2 linked regions of the Gottschalkia purinilytica genome follow. Each later gene encodes a partner of the first gene's protein in a complex. Links are inferred from orthologs where the notes say so. Each region holds a gene or a part of one and is shown in the gene's direction. Other genes may lie near its edges.

What was found.
Region 2: the proteins of secG (region 1) and secY are in contact, whole or in part, in a crystal structure (PDB 5AWW), measured with the Thermus thermophilus proteins. The link is inferred for Gottschalkia purinilytica from one-to-one orthologs. Residues at the interface, in WP_223903268.1 of Thermus thermophilus: Tyr5, Ile9, Tyr12, Leu13, Ala16, Leu19, Val20, Val23, Leu24, Gln26, Glu27, Pro28, Gln30, Gly31, Ala32, Asp34, Leu35, Met36, Gly37, Gly38, Ser39, Ala40, Asp41, Leu42, Phe43, Ala45, Arg46, Val48, Tyr53, Thr56; in WP_096411648.1 of Thermus thermophilus: Leu14, Gln16, Arg17, Phe20, Ile34, Pro35, Pro37, Ile72, Arg108, Arg109, Asn112, Gln113, Arg116, Ile117, Ile120, Pro145, Gly146, Trp147, Phe152, Phe155, Val156, Val159, Thr160, Val162, Ala163, Gly164, Ala166, Leu167, Trp170, Glu173.

The regions. Positions count from the first base shown.
Region 1 is NZ_LGSS01000001.1:274,766-282,961, reverse strand. Bases 3,451-6,396 are described here. They hold secG (preprotein translocase subunit SecG), read left to right. Parts: upstream 3,451-4,778; coding sequence 4,779-5,015; downstream 5,016-6,396. Other genes in these bases: CLPU_RS01360 (UDP-N-acetylmuramoyl-tripeptide--D-alanyl-D-alanine ligase), read left to right, coding at 6,244-6,396; CLPU_RS01365 (alpha/beta fold hydrolase), read left to right, coding at 5,419-6,192; eno (phosphopyruvate hydratase), read left to right, coding at 3,451-4,621. In the rest of the region: CLPU_RS01390 (phosphoglycerate kinase), read left to right, coding at 1-980; tpiA (triose-phosphate isomerase), read left to right, coding at 995-1,744; gpmI (2,3-bisphosphoglycerate-independent phosphoglycerate mutase), read left to right, coding at 1,757-3,295; more of eno, read left to right, coding at 3,329-3,450; more of CLPU_RS01360, read left to right, coding at 6,397-7,878; CLPU_RS01355 (D-alanine--D-alanine ligase family protein), read left to right, coding at 8,185-8,196. UniProt on the Bacillus subtilis protein: Involved in protein export. Participates in an early event of protein translocation.
Region 2 is NZ_LGSS01000010.1:90,535-98,641, forward strand. The notes cover bases 5,125-7,981. They hold secY (preprotein translocase subunit SecY), read left to right. Parts: upstream 5,125-5,844; coding sequence 5,845-7,119; downstream 7,120-7,981. Other genes in these bases: rpsE (30S ribosomal protein S5), read left to right, coding at 5,125-5,180; rpmD (50S ribosomal protein L30), read left to right, coding at 5,193-5,369; rplO (50S ribosomal protein L15), read left to right, coding at 5,400-5,843; CLPU_RS10860 (adenylate kinase), read left to right, coding at 7,148-7,798; map (type I methionyl aminopeptidase), read left to right, coding at 7,798-7,981. In the rest of the region: rplV (50S ribosomal protein L22), read left to right, coding at 1-113; rpsC (30S ribosomal protein S3), read left to right, coding at 135-803; rplP (50S ribosomal protein L16), read left to right, coding at 837-1,280; rpmC (50S ribosomal protein L29), read left to right, coding at 1,270-1,473; rpsQ (30S ribosomal protein S17), read left to right, coding at 1,500-1,754; rplN (50S ribosomal protein L14), read left to right, coding at 1,786-2,154; rplX (50S ribosomal protein L24), read left to right, coding at 2,171-2,479; rplE (50S ribosomal protein L5), read left to right, coding at 2,512-3,054; CLPU_RS10820 (type Z 30S ribosomal protein S14), read left to right, coding at 3,072-3,257; rpsH (30S ribosomal protein S8), read left to right, coding at 3,289-3,687; rplF (50S ribosomal protein L6), read left to right, coding at 3,724-4,263; rplR (50S ribosomal protein L18), read left to right, coding at 4,287-4,655; more of rpsE, read left to right, coding at 4,674-5,124; more of map, read left to right, coding at 7,982-8,107. UniProt on the Bacillus subtilis protein: The central subunit of the protein translocation channel SecYEG. Consists of two halves formed by TMs 1-5 and 6-10.

The DNA.
Region 1 (8,196 bases):
AATATAGTTTAGCTCCTGTGGCTAAAAGATTGTCAGAATTATTAGGAAAAGAAGTAGTGTTTGCTGATGATGATATAGTAGTAGGAGAAGATACTAAAAAAATAGTAAGTGAAATGAAAGACTCAGATGTTGTTTTACTACAAAATACTAGATACAGAAAAGAAGAAGAGAAAAATGGAGAGGATTTTGCTAAAGAATTAGCTTCATTAGGAGATCTTTATATAAATGATGCATTTGGAACAGCTCATAGAGCACATGCATCTAATGTAGGAGTAAGCAAACACTTACCTTCTGCTGTTGGATATTTAGTAAAAAAAGAAATAGAAATAATGGGCAAAGCTATGTCAAATCCTGAGAAACCTTTCGTAGCAATTCTTGGTGGTGCTAAAGTATCAGATAAAATAGGAGTAATAGAAAATCTTCTAGATAAGGTAGATAGCTTATTAATAGGCGGAGGAATGATGTTTACATTTCTAAAAGCTAAAGGATTAGAAATAGGTAAATCTCTTGTAGAAGAAGATAAAGTAGATTTAGCAAAAGAACTAATAAATAAAGCTCAAGAAAAAAATGTTAACTTACTATTGCCAGTGGATACGGTAGTAGCTAAGGAGTTTAAAAATGATGTAGATTTTGAAACTGTTAATGTAGAAAATATACCTTCAGATACTATGGGACTTGATATAGGTGAAAGAACGATAGAAATATTCTCAAAAACAGTTAAAGAGGCTAAAACAGTTGTATGGAATGGGCCTATGGGAGTATTTGAAATGTCTAACTTTGCTAAAGGAACTGAGGCAATAGCAAAGGCTATGGCAGAAGCTAATGGTACTACTATAGTAGGTGGAGGAGATAGTGCTGCTGCAGTAGAACAAACAGGATTAGATGAAAAAATGACTCATATTTCTACTGGAGGAGGAGCATCATTAGAATTCTTTGAAGGAAAAGTATTACCAGGAATTGATGCTATAGATGAAAAATAAGGAGGAGACTTTTGATGAGGAAGCCAATTATTGCTGGTAACTGGAAAATGCATAAGACTATTAGTGAAGCAGTTGAATTAGTAAATGAAGTAAAAAATAAGGTTAAAGATTCAAATGTAGAAGCTATAGTTTGTGTACCATTTACTGCATTAAGTGAAGTAAAAAAAGAGCTTGAAGGAACAGAATTAAAATTAGGAGCTCAAAATATGCACTGGGAAGAAAATGGGGCTTTTACAGGAGAAGTATCACCTATCATGTTAACTGAAATAGGAGTAGACTATGTAATAATAGGTCACTCTGAAAGAAGACAGTATTTTGGGGAAACAGATGAAACGGTAAATAAGAAGATAAGGTCAGCATTAAAATATAATATAAGTCCTATAGTATGTGTAGGAGAAACTCTAGAACAGAGAGAGTCAGGGAAAGAAAAGGACATAGTTAAAGAACAAGTAATAAATGGATTGGAAGAAATATCTTCAAGTGATATGGAAAATATCGTTATAGCATATGAACCAATATGGGCTATTGGAACAGGAAAAACAGCGTCAGATGAAGAAGCTAATGAAATGATAGCATTTATAAGAAATACATTAAAAGAAAAATATGGTCAAGAAGTTTCAGATAAAGTTAGAATACAGTATGGTGGAAGTGTAAAGCCTAGTAATATAAAGGATATTATGAGTCAATCAGATATAGATGGAGCTTTAGTAGGAGGAGCAAGTTTAAAAAGTGAAGACTTTTTAAAGCTTGTTAAGTTTCAATAAGGAGATGTAAAGATGTCAGAAAATCTAGTAGCACTTGTTATATTAGATGGTTGGGGAATTGGAGAAGACTATGAAGGCAATTCAATAATGAGAGCAAAGACACCTAACTATAGAATGCTTTTAGAAAACTATCCTAGTACAAAGCTAAAAGCAAGTGGATTATCTGTAGGATTACCAGAAGGACAAATGGGTAATTCAGAAGTAGGTCATTTAAATATTGGTGCAGGACGAATAATATATCAAGAACTTACGAGAATAACTAAAAGTATAGAAAATGAAGAATTTTTTAACAAAAAAGAATTCTTAGAAGCTATAAAAAACTGTAAAAACAATAATTCTAAACTCCATCTTATGGGGCTATTATCAGATGGTGGAGTTCACAGTCATAACTTACATTTATATGCTCTTTTAAAACTTGCTAAAAAAGAAGGTCTCAAAGAAGTATATATACATTGTTTCTTAGATGGTAGAGATGTTCCACCTCAAAGTGCCAAAGGATATATTGAGGAATTAGAAAGCAAAGTACAAGAGATAGGAGTAGGTAAAATAGCTACAATATCAGGTCGATATTATGCTATGGACAGAGATAAAAGATGGGATAGAACTGAGAAAGCATATAATGCACTTACACTAGGAGAAGGTATAAGTGCAAGAACTGCAATAGAGGCTATAGATAATTCATATTCCAAAGATATAACTGATGAATTTGTAATTCCATCGGTTATAACTAATAATAACAATACTCCTTTAGGAACTATAGAAAATAATGATTCAATAATATTTTTCAATTTTAGACCAGATAGGGCAAGACAAATTACTAGGGCTCTTGTAGATAAAGAATTTGAAGGATTTGAAAGAAAGAAAAAAGTTGATACTTTCTTTGTATGCATGACTCAATATGATAAAACTATCGAAAATGTAAATGTAGTATATAAACCTCAGTCATATAAAAATACTTTGGGAGAATATGTAAGTTCTCTTGGACTGAAACAACTAAGAATAGCAGAAACAGAGAAGTATGCTCATGTTACATTCTTCTTTAATGGAGGAGTAGAAAAGCCAAATGAAGGAGAAGATAGAGTTCTTATACAGTCACCTAAAGTAGCAACATATGACTTAAAGCCAGAAATGAGTGCTGTAGAAGTAAAAGATGAAGTTATAAAGAGGATTAAAAGTAAAGAGTATGACTTTATAGTACTGAACTTTGCTAATCCAGATATGGTTGGACATACAGGTATAATAGAGGCTTCTATTGAAGCAATAGAAACAGTAGATTCATGTCTAGGAGAAATTGTGAAAGAAATTGTAAATGTTAATGGAAAAGTTCTAATAACTGCAGACCATGGAAATGCAGAAGAAATGTTAGATAAAGAGACTGGTAAAAAAGTAACAGCTCATACTACTAACAAAGTTCCTTGTATAGTTGTAGGAGAGGGCGATGTAAAGTTAAATGAAGGAATTTTAGCTGATATAGCTCCTACACTATTAGATATGATGAGAGTAAATATTCCCAAGGAAATGACAGGAACGTCACTAATTATAAAAAAATAAGATAAAGACTTATATATACTAGGAGGTAAAAACATGTCAGTAATTACAGATATATATGCTAGAGAAATTCTTGATTCAAGAGGTAATCCAACAGTAGAAGTAGAAGTATGGACAGAAAGTGGAGCTCATGGTAGAGCTGCTGTACCTTCAGGAGCTTCAACAGGAGCTTTTGAGGCAGTTGAATTAAGAGATGGAGAGAATGATAGATACTTAGGTAAAGGTGTAACAAAAGCTGTAGAAAATGTAAATGATATAATAGCACCAAAGCTTATAGGAATGGATGTATTGGATCAAGTTCTTTTAGATAAAACTATGATAGAATTAGATGGAACTGAAAATAAAGGAAAATTAGGGGCTAATGCAATACTTGGAGTTTCAATGGCTGCTGCTAAAGCAGGTGCTGATTTATTAGGTCTTCCATTATATCAATATTTAGGAGGAGTTAATGGTAAGTCTTTACCAGTTCCTATGATGAATATATTAAATGGTGGAGAGCATGCTGATAATAATGTAGACATTCAAGAATTTATGGTTATGCCTGTAGGAGCTTCAAGCTTTAGCCAAGCTTTAAGAATGGGAGCAGAGGTATTCCATAGTCTTAAAAAAGTGTTAAAATCTAAGGGATTAAATACTGCTGTAGGTGATGAAGGAGGATTTGCTCCAAACTTAAAATCTAATGAAGAAGCATTAGCAACAATAGTTGAAGCTATAAGACAAGCTGGATATGAAGAAGGAAAAGATATATTATTAGCATTAGACATAGCGGCTACAGAACTATATGATAAGGAATCAAAAGTTTATAAGCTTGAAGGAGAAGGTAAAGAATTAACTTCTAAAGAATTTGTAGAATTTTATAGTGAATTAGTAGAAAAATATCCTATAATCTCAATAGAAGATGGTTTAGATGAGGAAGATTGGGAAGGATGGAAGTTATTAACTGAAGCTATAGGAGATAAAGTACAATTAGTAGGAGACGATTTATTCGTTACAAATACAAAACGCCTAGAAAAAGGTATAAAAGAAGGCGTAGCTAACTCTATACTTATTAAGTTAAATCAAATAGGAACTATAACTGAAACTTTAGATGCTATAGAAATGGCTAAAAGAGCAGGATATACTGCTGTAATATCTCATAGATCAGGAGAAACTGAAGACGCTACAATAGCTGATTTAGCAGTTGCAGTAAATGCGGGTCAAATAAAAACAGGAGCACCTTCAAGAACAGATAGAGTTGCTAAATATAATCAATTATTAAGAATAGAGGACGTATTAGGAGAATCTAGTCAATATAATGGATTAAAAGTTTTCTACAATGTAAATAGATAAGATTAAAATATAAATGCTGAGTAATAAAGAGTTAGAACTACATTACTCAGCATTTAATTAAACTTAAAACTATATACCATATTATAGTCTACATATTGATTTTATCCAATGTCTGTGATAAAATGATTTTGTTCATTAGAGGATGGGAGGTGGAACTATGTCTACACTATTTACTATACTTATATTAGTAGCAAGTGTTATTCTTATAATTAGTGTTTTATTACAAAATGAAAAAGATCCAGGTTTATCAGGTACTCTAGGTGGTGGAGCAGCTGAAAGTAGTTGGGGAAGAAGTAAAGGAAAAAGCTATGAAGCGTTACTTGATAAGTTAACTGTTATATCAGCTGCAATATTATTTATTTCTTCAATTGCATTGGCAGTATTAACAAAATAAAATTTTTATATTGAAAGTAATGATATGTAGTTAAGTGAAAATAATGATATAAAAATATATAAGAGTAAGCGGTTCAATACAGTGAATCGCTTTTATTATGTAGATTTTTATTTAGTTTTATAAGGTTTAAATCTCTTTTAACGAATTAGTAATTAAATTATAAATATGAAATTAAGGGTTATAAATGACATAGATTACTATTTAATTTAATAATAAAGAAAATTAAACATTTCGGCATTTTACTTGCATACAAAACCAAATAAGCACTTTAAGGTATTTAAATAGTATGGTATAAATCCAAAACTTTTGCTATAATCATATAAGTGAATGAATAAAATTATAAATATATTACAGTGGATATAGCTTATAAATAAAAGAATTAATATGTAAGGATGGGTTGAGTATGAAGGTCAATATAGATGGAGTTGAAATAAATTATATATGTGAAGGGGAAGGAAAAAACGTTTTGCTACTTCACGGTTGGGCAGCAAATATAGGCACTATGCTACCTATACACAATCACCTAAAAGACAAATTCAAGGTATATACTCTTGACTTTCCAGGATGTGGAGAAAGCGAGGAGCCTAAGGATGTTTGGGGTGTATATGAGTATGCTGACATGGTTAAGAAATTCATAGATATAATGGGTATGGATGAAGTAATATTAATAGGTCATTCACATGGAGGAAGAGTATCAATAGTATTAAGTACTCAGTATCCAGACATGGTTAAGCAAATGATACTTATAGATAGTGCTGGGATAATACCAAAAAGAACATTAAAATATTATTTTAAAATATACACATTTAAAACTCTTAGAAAAATATACAATTTAGCATTTTTTTGGATAGACAAAGAAAAAAGATTGGAAAAGTTTTATAAAAAATTTGGTTCGACAGACTATCAACAAGCATCAGGTGTAATGAGAAAGATACTTGTTAAAGTGGTAAATGCAAATTTAAGACCATTATTAAAAGATATTAAAACTCCTACTTTGTTAGTATGGGGTAGAGAAGATAATGATACTCCAGTATATATGGGAGAAATAATGGAAAAAGAAATAAAAGGTAGTGGTTTAGTAGTGTTAGAAAATGCTGGACATTACTCGTATTTGGATCAATTTAATAGATTTAAATTAATACTAGATAGTTTTTTAACTGATGACAAGAATAATTAAATTTCAAAAGTATGGAATACTTTTTAAGTTAAGCTAGGGAGCGTGAAATAAATGAATTCAATCTTTATACCTGTAGTAATTGCTTCTATAGTAGTATGGGGTATAGCTTTTTATTTTAGAAGCAGATTTTTGCTACATATGATGCAGTTGGAAGGATATAAGAATAAGAATTTCTTAAATTGGATAAATGAATTTAAACACAGAGCATTCTATTCAAAATTAAATCTAACAACATTTCTAGCACTTATACTAATAATATTAGCTTTAGTTACTAAAAATGGTAAGCTAGTTGGTGTAAGTGCATTGTCATGGTGTGCTTTTATAATGTTAGGTATAAAGTTTAAAAAGGAAAAAGTGAAAAAAGATTTAGTATATACAGAAAGAGCTAAAAGACTTATGACCACTAATATAATAGTGAACATAGTGCTAATAATAATCGCAATAATCATACTTGTTTTAACTGTAGAAAATACTTATTTCTTATATTTATCTGCTCTTTTATTTATTACTGTTACTTATTATCTTCAACCTTACGTTTTATATTTATCTAATGTAATTGTAGCGCCTATTGAAAAAGGAATTAATCAGAAATTTTTTGATATGGCACATGATAAGGTTAGAAGTTTTGATAAATTAAAAATAGTTGGTATCACAGGTAGTTACGGGAAAACAAGTACCAAATTTTTAACTTCTACAATATTAGAGGAAAAGTACAATGTTTTAAAGACTCCAGAAAGTTATAATACTCCAATGGGAGTTAGTAAAGTAATAAACAATGACTTGAATAAAGAACATGAAGTATTTGTTGTAGAAATGGGAGCTAGAAATATTGGGGATATAAGAGAGATGGCAGAACTAGCGGGACCTAAAATTGGAATAATTACTTCTATAGGGCCTACGCATTTAGAAACGTTTGTAAACATAGAAAATATAATGAAAACTAAATATGAACTAATAGAAGAGCTTCCAGCTGATGGTATTGCAATATTCAATTATGATAACAAGTATATAAAGAAACTTGCAGATAAAACTTTTAAAGAAAAAATACTGTATGGAATGGAAGATATAGAAAATCTTGATTTGTACGCGACTGATATAGAGGTTTCTGAAACAGGATCAACATTTAAACTAGGTGATAAAGAAGGAAACTCTATAATTTGTTCTACTCAGCTTTTAGGAAAACATAATATAGCTAACTTACTAGCTGGTGCAGCTGTAGCAAGAGCATTAGGTCTTACTTTTGAAGAAATAGCTTCTGGTATTAGTAAAGTAGAAGCAGTACCACATAGATTACAACTTATAAACCCTGGTACAGGAGTAATAATTATTGATAATGCTTTCAATTCAAACCCAATAAGTTCTAAAGCTGCATTAGAAGTTTTAGGACAATTTAAAGAAGGAAGAAAGATAATAATAACTCCTGGTATGGTGGAGCTTGGAGATGAAGAGGCAGAAGCAAATAAGGAGTTTGGAAGAAATATTGCTAAAACCTGTGATTTTGCTATATTAGTAGGAAAAAATAGAACAAAACCTATACAAGATGGAATCAATGAAATGGGATTTTCAAAAGAAAATCTGTTTGTAGTAGCTAGTCTAGATGAAGCTACTAAAGCTCTTCAAAGTATTGTGAGAGCGAAAGATGTAGTATTATTTGAAAATGACTTACCTGATAATTATAATGAATAGAGAAGATCATATATCAAGCATTAAAAAAATAAGATTTCAATGCTTGATATATGATGAAAATATAAGGTATTGACTTAAAAAAATAGATAGAATACTGGTATTGAAAATAGTAAAATTCTAGGTGCTATAAACTCTATGTATTAATGAAGATAAGATTTTTTTAAGAATTTTACTATTTATGTTTACTTATCGTGTAACAAAGCTTTTTGAGACATGTATTTTTATATTAGGTAAATTACTTACTATTAATTTTGTGTCGCTTATATTTTATAATAAATATTATGATAATTTGAATGGAGGATTTTTATGAAAAAGAAA
Region 2 (8,107 bases), on another replicon or contig:
ACGCAAATCAAGGACCTACATTAAAAAGATGGAGACCTAGATCGCAAGGTAGAGCGTATCAAATATTAAAAAGAACAAGCCACGTAGGTGTAGTTCTTGGAGAAAGAGAATAAGACAAGAAGGAGGGATAGTACATGGGTCAAAAAGTAAATCCACACGGACTTAGAGTTGGTGTAATAAAGGATTGGGATTCTAAATGGTATGCTGACAAAAAAGATTTTGGAGAATACTTAGTAGAAGACAATAAAATCCGTAAGCACGTTAAAAAAAGACTATTAATTGCTGGTGTATCAAGAATTGAAATTGAAAGAGCGGCTAATAGAGTTAAAGTTACGATAAATACTGCTAAACCAGGAATGGTTATAGGTAAAGGCGGTCAAGGAGTAGAGCAACTTAGAAAAGAACTAGAAAAGCTAACTAAGAAAAATGTTTCAGTTAATGTTGAAGAAATAAAAGTTCCGGAATTAGATGCTCAATTAGTAGCTGAAAATATAGCTGGACAATTAGAAAGAAGAATTTCTTTCAGAAGAGCTATGAAGCAATCTATACAAAGAAGTATGAGAGCAGGAATTAAAGGTATCAAAACTTCTGTATCAGGAAGACTTGGTGGAGCTGATATGGCTAGAACAGAAGGATATAGTGAAGGAACTATACCACTTCAAACAATAAGAGCAGATATTGATTATGGATTTGCTGAAGCAGATACAACTTATGGAAAAATAGGAGTAAAAGTTTGGTTATATAAAGGTGAAGTTCTTCCTACTTCAAAAGTAGAAAGTAAGGAAAAAAGCACTGAAAAATAATAACTAAATTGCGTAGGAAGGGAGGAAATAGTTATGTTAATGCCTAAAAGAGTAAAGCGTCGTAGAGTACACAGAGGTAGAATGACAGGTAAAGCTACTCGTGGAAATAAGATAACTTACGGTGATTATGCATTACAGGCTTTAGAACCAGCTTGGATTACATCTAATCAAATAGAAGCTGCCAGAAGAGCTATGACAAGATACGTAAAAAGAGGGGGTAAAATCTGGATTAAGATATTCCCTGATAAACCAATAACTCAAAAACCTGCTGAAACTCGTATGGGTTCTGGTAAAGGATCACCAGAATATTGGGTAGCTGTAGTTAAGCCAGGTAGAGTATTATTTGAAATGTCCGGTGTAGCAGAAGATGTGGCAAGAGAGGCTATGAGACTAGCTATGCATAAACTGCCAATAAAATGTAAATTTATCACACGCCAAGATGCGAATGAAGAGGGTGGTGAAGCTAATGAAAGCTAATGAAGTTCGTGAACTGACTAGTCAAGAGTTAGGAAGTAAATTAGTAGAGTTAAAAACTGAATTATTCAATTTAAGATTTCAATTAGCTACAGGTCAACTTGATAACCCTATGAGAATAAAAGCAGTTAGAAAAGATATTGCCCGTGTAAAAACTGTAATAAGACAAAGAGAAATACAGGAAGCTAACGCATAATAGTTTCGAAAGGAGGGCTAACCAAGATGGAAAGAGGAAATAGAAAAGTTAGAACAGGCCGTGTTGTAAGTGACAAAATGGATAAAACTGCAGTTGTTGCGGTAGAAACTTTTGTGTCACATCCACTTTATGGGAAACAAGTGAAAAGAACAACTAAGTTTAAGTGTCACGATGAAAATAATGAATGTGGAATAGGCGATACAGTAAAAATAATGGAAACTAGACCGTTAAGTAGAGAAAAAAGATGGAGACTAGTTGAAATTATAGAAAAAGCTAAGTAATCCTTACGGTTGTGAAAGGAGGTCATATAAGATGGTTCAAAATGAATCACGTTTAAAAGTTGGAGATAACTCTGGAGCTAAAGAACTATTAGTAATCAGAGTATTAGGTGGATCAAATAGAAGATATGCTAACATAGGTGACATAGTAGTTGCTTCAGTTAAAAGTGCAACGCCAGGCGGTGTTGTGAAAAAAGGTGACGTAGTTAAGGCAGTTGTGGTAAGAACAACTAAAGGAATAAGAAGAAAAGACGGAAGCTACATCAAATTTGATGAAAATGCTGCTGTTGTTATAAAAGAAGATAGATCACCAGTAGGTACTCGTATCTTTGGACCAGTTTCAAGAGAGCTAAGAGAAGGAAACTTCATGAAAATAATATCATTAGCACCTGAAGTACTATAAGAGGAGGTGTAGGATAATGCATGTAAAAAAAGGTGATACAGTTGTTGTTATAGCTGGAAAAGATAAAGGTAAAGTAGGAAAAGTGCTAACATCTTTACCAAAGAAAAATAGAGTTATTGTTGAAGGTGTAAATATAGTTACTAAACACAAAAAACCAACTCAACAAATGCAACAAGGTGGAAGAATTGAACAAGAAGGTGCAATTCATGCATCAAATGTAATGTTATATTGTAATAAAGACAAAAAAGGTGTTAAAGTAGGAGCTAAAATAGAGAACGGAAACAAAGTAAGAGTATGTAAAAAATGTGGTGAAGTTCTAGACTAATAAGTATTAACGCCGAAAGGAGGTTCACGATAATGACTGCACGTTTAAAAGAAAAATATAGTAAGGAAGTTGTTCCAGCTCTAATGGAAAAATTCCAATATAAAAATATAATGCAAGTACCAAAATTAGAAAAAATAATTTTAAACATGGGTCTTGGGGAAGCTAGAGAAAACCCAAAAATCCTAGAATCAGCAACAGAAGAATTAGGGCTTATAACAGGACAAAAACCTGTAGTAACTAGAGCAAGAAAATCTATTGCTAACTTCAAGCTTCGTGAAGGTATGCCAGTAGGGGCTAAGGTTACATTAAGAGGAGAAAAAATGTACGAATTCCTTGATAAATTAATGAATATTGCTCTACCAAGGGTAAGAGACTTTAGAGGAGTATCTAATACATCTTTCGACGGAAGAGGAAACTACGCTTTAGGTATTAAAGAGCAATTAATTTTCCCTGAAATTGAATATGATAAAGTTGATAGTATAAAAGGATTAGATGTTATAGTTGTGACTACAGCTGAAACAGATGAAGAAGCCAAGGAGTTCTTAACTCTTATGGGAATGCCCTTTAAAAAGTAGAGAAGGAGGGGAAACTAATGGCTAAAAAAGCTATGGTAATCAAACAAAAAAGAAAACAAAAGTATAGCTCAAGAGAGTATAATAGATGTAAAATTTGCGGTAGACCTCATGCTTACTTAAGAAAGTTTGGAATTTGTCGTATTTGCTTTAGAGATTTAGCATATAAAGGTGAAATTCCTGGGGTTAGAAAAGCAAGCTGGTAATGAGTCTTAAAATGGAAGGAGGTAGACTGTAATGGTTATGACAGATCCAATAGCAGATATGCTTACAAGAATTAGAAATAGCAATAATGCAAAACATGATACTGTAGATATTCCGGCTTCTAATATGAAAAAATCATTAGCTAATATTTTATTAGAAGAAGGTTTCATAAAAGGGTTTGATGTAATAGAAGATGGTAAGCAAGGAATCATAAGAGTACAGTTGAAATACGGAAAAGATAATGAAAAAATAATAACTGGACTTAAAAGAATATCAAAGCCAGGATTAAGAGTTTATGTTAAAAGTGATGAGATACCAAGAGTATTAGGCGGACTTGGTATAGCAGTTCTTTCAACATCAAAGGGGATAGTTACTGATAAAGTAGCAAGAAAAGAAGCAGTAGGTGGAGAAGTAATCTGCTACGTATGGTAATAAATTAACATAAACTAATGAACGGGAGGTGCAACTATGTCAAGGATAGGATTAAAGCCAATAACTATTCCAAGTGGAGTAGATTTCAAAGTTGATGCTAATAACTATGTTGTGGTAAAAGGACCAAAAGGAACGTTAGAACAACAAGTTAGCAAAGACTTAGGTATAAATGTAGAAGATAATGTAATCAATGTAACTCGTCCAAGTGACAGAAAAAACCATAGATCATTACATGGTTTAACTAGAACTTTAATAGCTAACATGATTGAAGGTGTTAGTGATGGATATGTAAAAACATTAGACATCGTTGGTGTAGGTTACCGTGCACAAAAACAAGGTAAAAAATTAGTGCTAAGCTTAGGATTTTCTCATCCAGTAGAAATGGAAGATCCAGAAGGAATAGAAGTAGAAGTTCCTTCAAACAATAAAATTATAATAAAAGGTATAGATAAGCAAAAAGTTGGTAACTATGCTGCAGTAATAAGAGAATTAAGAAAACCTGAGCCATATAAAGGTAAAGGTATAAGATATGAAAACGAAGTGGTAAGACGTAAGGAAGGTAAGACAGGTAAGTAGGAATAAGAAGGGAGTGATAGCAGGTGCTTAAAAAAGTGAACAGTAACAAAAAGAGACAAAAGAGACATATGAGAGTAAGAAAAACTGTAAATGGAACTCCTGAGAGACCAAGATTAAATGTGTACAGAAGTCTTAATCATATATACGCACAAATAATTGATGACGTTGCTGGAAAAACTTTAATTTCAGCTTCAACTTTAGATAAAGAGCTGAAAGAAAAAGTATCATCAACTGGTAATAAGGAAGCAGCTAAAGAAGTAGGAAAACTTGTAGCTAAAAAAGCCTTAGAAAAAGGAATTGAAACAGTTGTTTTTGATAGAGGCGGATACTTATACCATGGAAGAGTAAAAGAACTTGCTGATGGAGCAAGAGAAGCAGGATTAAGATTCTAGGACGAAGGAGGGAAAAAAATGAGCCGTGGACGTATTGATGCTAACGAATTAGATTTAAAAGAAAGCGTAGTAAGCATAAATCGTGTAACTAAAGTTGTTAAAGGTGGTAGAAACTTTAGATTCAGTGCCCTTGTAGTTGTTGGTGATGAGAATGGGCACGTTGGCGTAGGAATGGCTAAAGCCTTAGAAGTTCCTGAAGCTATAAGAAAAGCAATCCAAGATGCTAAAAAACATATAATAAAAGTACCTATGGTTGGAACAACAATTCCTCATGAAACTATAGGAGAATTTGGAGCAGGTAAAGTTTTATTAAAACCAGCTGCAGAAGGTACTGGAGTTATCGCAGGTGGTCCAGTTCGTGCGGTTATAGAATTAGCTGGTATAAGAGACTTAAGAGGTAAGTCTTTAGGCTCCAATAATCCAAGAAACATGGTTAATGCAACTATGCAAGCTTTAAGTCAACTTAAGAAAGCTGAAGAAGTTGCTAAGCTAAGAGGAAAAACTGTAGAAGAGTTACTAGGTTAGGGGGGAAGCACCTTGGCTAAAATACAAATAAAATTAATAAGAAGTAAAATAGGAAGATCAGAAAAGCAAGTTAGAACAATTGAAGCTCTTGGATTAAGAAAAATTGGTCAAATAGTTGAAAAAGAAGATACTCCTCAAATCAGAGGTATGGTAGAAAAAGTTAAGCATATGGTTGAAGTTACTGAATAATATGATCTTAAAATAGAGGAGGTGTAAAGCATGAAATTACATCAATTAAGACCGAACGTAGGTGGAGGAAGCAAAAATACTAAAAGATTAGGTAGAGGTACAGCTACTGGACAAGGAAAAACTGCCGGTAGAGGACAAAAAGGTCAAAAGTCACGTTCAGGTGGTGGTGTAAGACCTGGCTTCGAAGGAGGGCAAATGCCTTTATATAGAAGACTACCTAAAAGAGGATTTACAAATATATTTGCTACAAAATATGTTATAGTAAATCTTGAAGATTTAAACAGATTCGATGATAATACAGAAATAACTCCAGAACTACTAATTGAATCAGGTCTTATCAAGAAGTTAGAAGATGGAGTTAAGATTTTAGGAAACGGTGAGTTAAATAAAAAATTAACTGTCAAAGCTAATAAATTCAGCAAATCTGCTGCTGAAAAGATAGAGGCAAATGGGGGAAAAGTAGAGGTGATTTAAATTGCTATCAACTCTTAAAAATGCTTGGAAGATTCCAGAGCTAAGAAAGAAAATGTTATTTACATTATTCATGTTGTTTATATTTAGACTGGGATCTAGCATTCCTGTGCCAGGGGTAAATAAAGAGGTAATAGCTCAAATGTTTAATCAGCAATCAGGAGGGCTATTAGATTTTCTTAACTTGATGGCAGGGGGAGCCTTTAAAGACTTTACTATCTTTGCACTGAACATATATCCTTATATTACAGCTTCGATTATACTGCAATTGCTTACTATAGCAATACCGAGTTTAGAATCGTTAGCTAAAGAGGGAGACGAAGGTAGAAAGAAAATATCCAAGTATACTAAATATTTGACGATAGTATTGGCAATAGTTCAGGCGTTAGGCCTTAGTGTAGGATTTTTCAATCAAGCTATAGTTGATAAGAGCTTTATTTCAGTAGCAGTTATAGTTATTACTTTAACTGCAGGTACTGCTTTCCTAATGTGGTTAGGACAACAGATTACTGAAAAAGGTATAGGAAATGGAATATCGTTGTTAATATTTGTGGGAATCGTGTCAAGAGCACCTGGTGGAGTAATAAAAATATTCCAACTTTATAAAGCTGGGGAAGCGAAGATACTTTCTATATTGGCTTTCTTAGTAATAGCTTTAATTATAATAGTTGCAGTTATAGCTATACAGGAAGGACAAAGAAAGATTCCTGTTCAGTATGCTAAAAGAGTTGTAGGTAGAAAAATGTACGGAGGACAAAGTACACATATACCTATAAAAGTATTAATGGCTGGTGTTATTCCAGTTATATTTTCAACTTCATTATTAAATTTCCCGCAAATTATAGCATTGTTCTTTAAAGGTAATTTTGCTGAGTTTGTTAAAAATTATTTGACACTTAACGGAACAGCGGGAATTTGGATATACTCAATATTAAATGTAATTCTGATAATTTTCTTCACATATTTCTATACAGCTGTTCAATTTAATCCTATTGAATATGCGAATAACTTGAAACAGTATGGTGGATTTATACCTGGAATAAGACCAGGAAAGCCAACATCTGATTATTTAAGTAAAGTTATATCAAAGATAACACTTGCTGGAGCAGTAACATTAGCTATAATAGCTACACTTCCAGTTATTGTAGAAGCGATAGTAAGATTAAAAATCCACTTTGGTGGTACAGGATTATTAATCGTTGTAGGAGTTGCATTAGAGACTATGAAACAGATAGAATCACAAATGCTTACTAGACACTACAAAGGTTTCTTAAAGTAAAATATTAACTCCTTAGGAGATGATATAATTGAGACTTATTTTATTAGGACCACCTGGAGCTGGAAAAGGAACTCAAGCATCAGGTATAGTTAAAAAATATGGAATACCACATATATCAACAGGGGATATATTCAGAAAGAACATTAGTGAAGGAACTGAATTAGGTAAAAAAGCTAAAGAGTATATGGATCAAGGACTACTAGTTCCTGATGAGTTAGTGGTAGCTATCGTGAAAGATAGACTAGTAGAAGAAGATTGTAAAGAAGGATTTTTACTAGATGGATTTCCAAGAACAGTAGCGCAGGCAGATGCTTTAGATATAGAGATTAAAAACTTAGAATATTGTCTAGATAAAGTTATAAATATAGATGTAACTAAAGAAGAGCTGATCGAAAGAGCAGTAGGAAGAAGAATATGTAAAGAATGTGGAGCTACCTACCATATCAAATTTAATCCTACGAAAGCTGAAGGAAAATGTGATGCTTGTGGTGGTGAGCTTTATCAAAGAGAAGACGATACAGTAGAAACAGTAACTAAAAGAATAGAAGTTTATTTAGAACAAACTAAACCCCTAATTGATTACTATGAAAAAAAAGGTGTGTTAGTAAACATTGATGGAAAACAAGATATTGATAAGGTCTTTTCTGACATAGTAAATGCTTTAGGGAGCGATAAGTAATGATAATATTAAAGAGTCAACGAGAAATTGAGAAAATGAGAATGGCAGGAAGGGTTGTAGCTGAAACCCATGCCTTTCTCAAAGAAATAATCAAGCCTGGTATAACAACTAAGGAACTTGATGAAGCTGCAGAGAAGTTTATTAAAGAAAAAGGTGCTATACCTGCTTTTAAGGGTTATAATGGATTTCCGGGAAGTATATGTGCATCAGTAAATGAAGAAGTAGTACATGGAATTCCTGGGTTAAAAAAGTTAAAAAATGGAGATATTATTAGTATAGATATAGGCTCAATAGTTGATGGATATTATG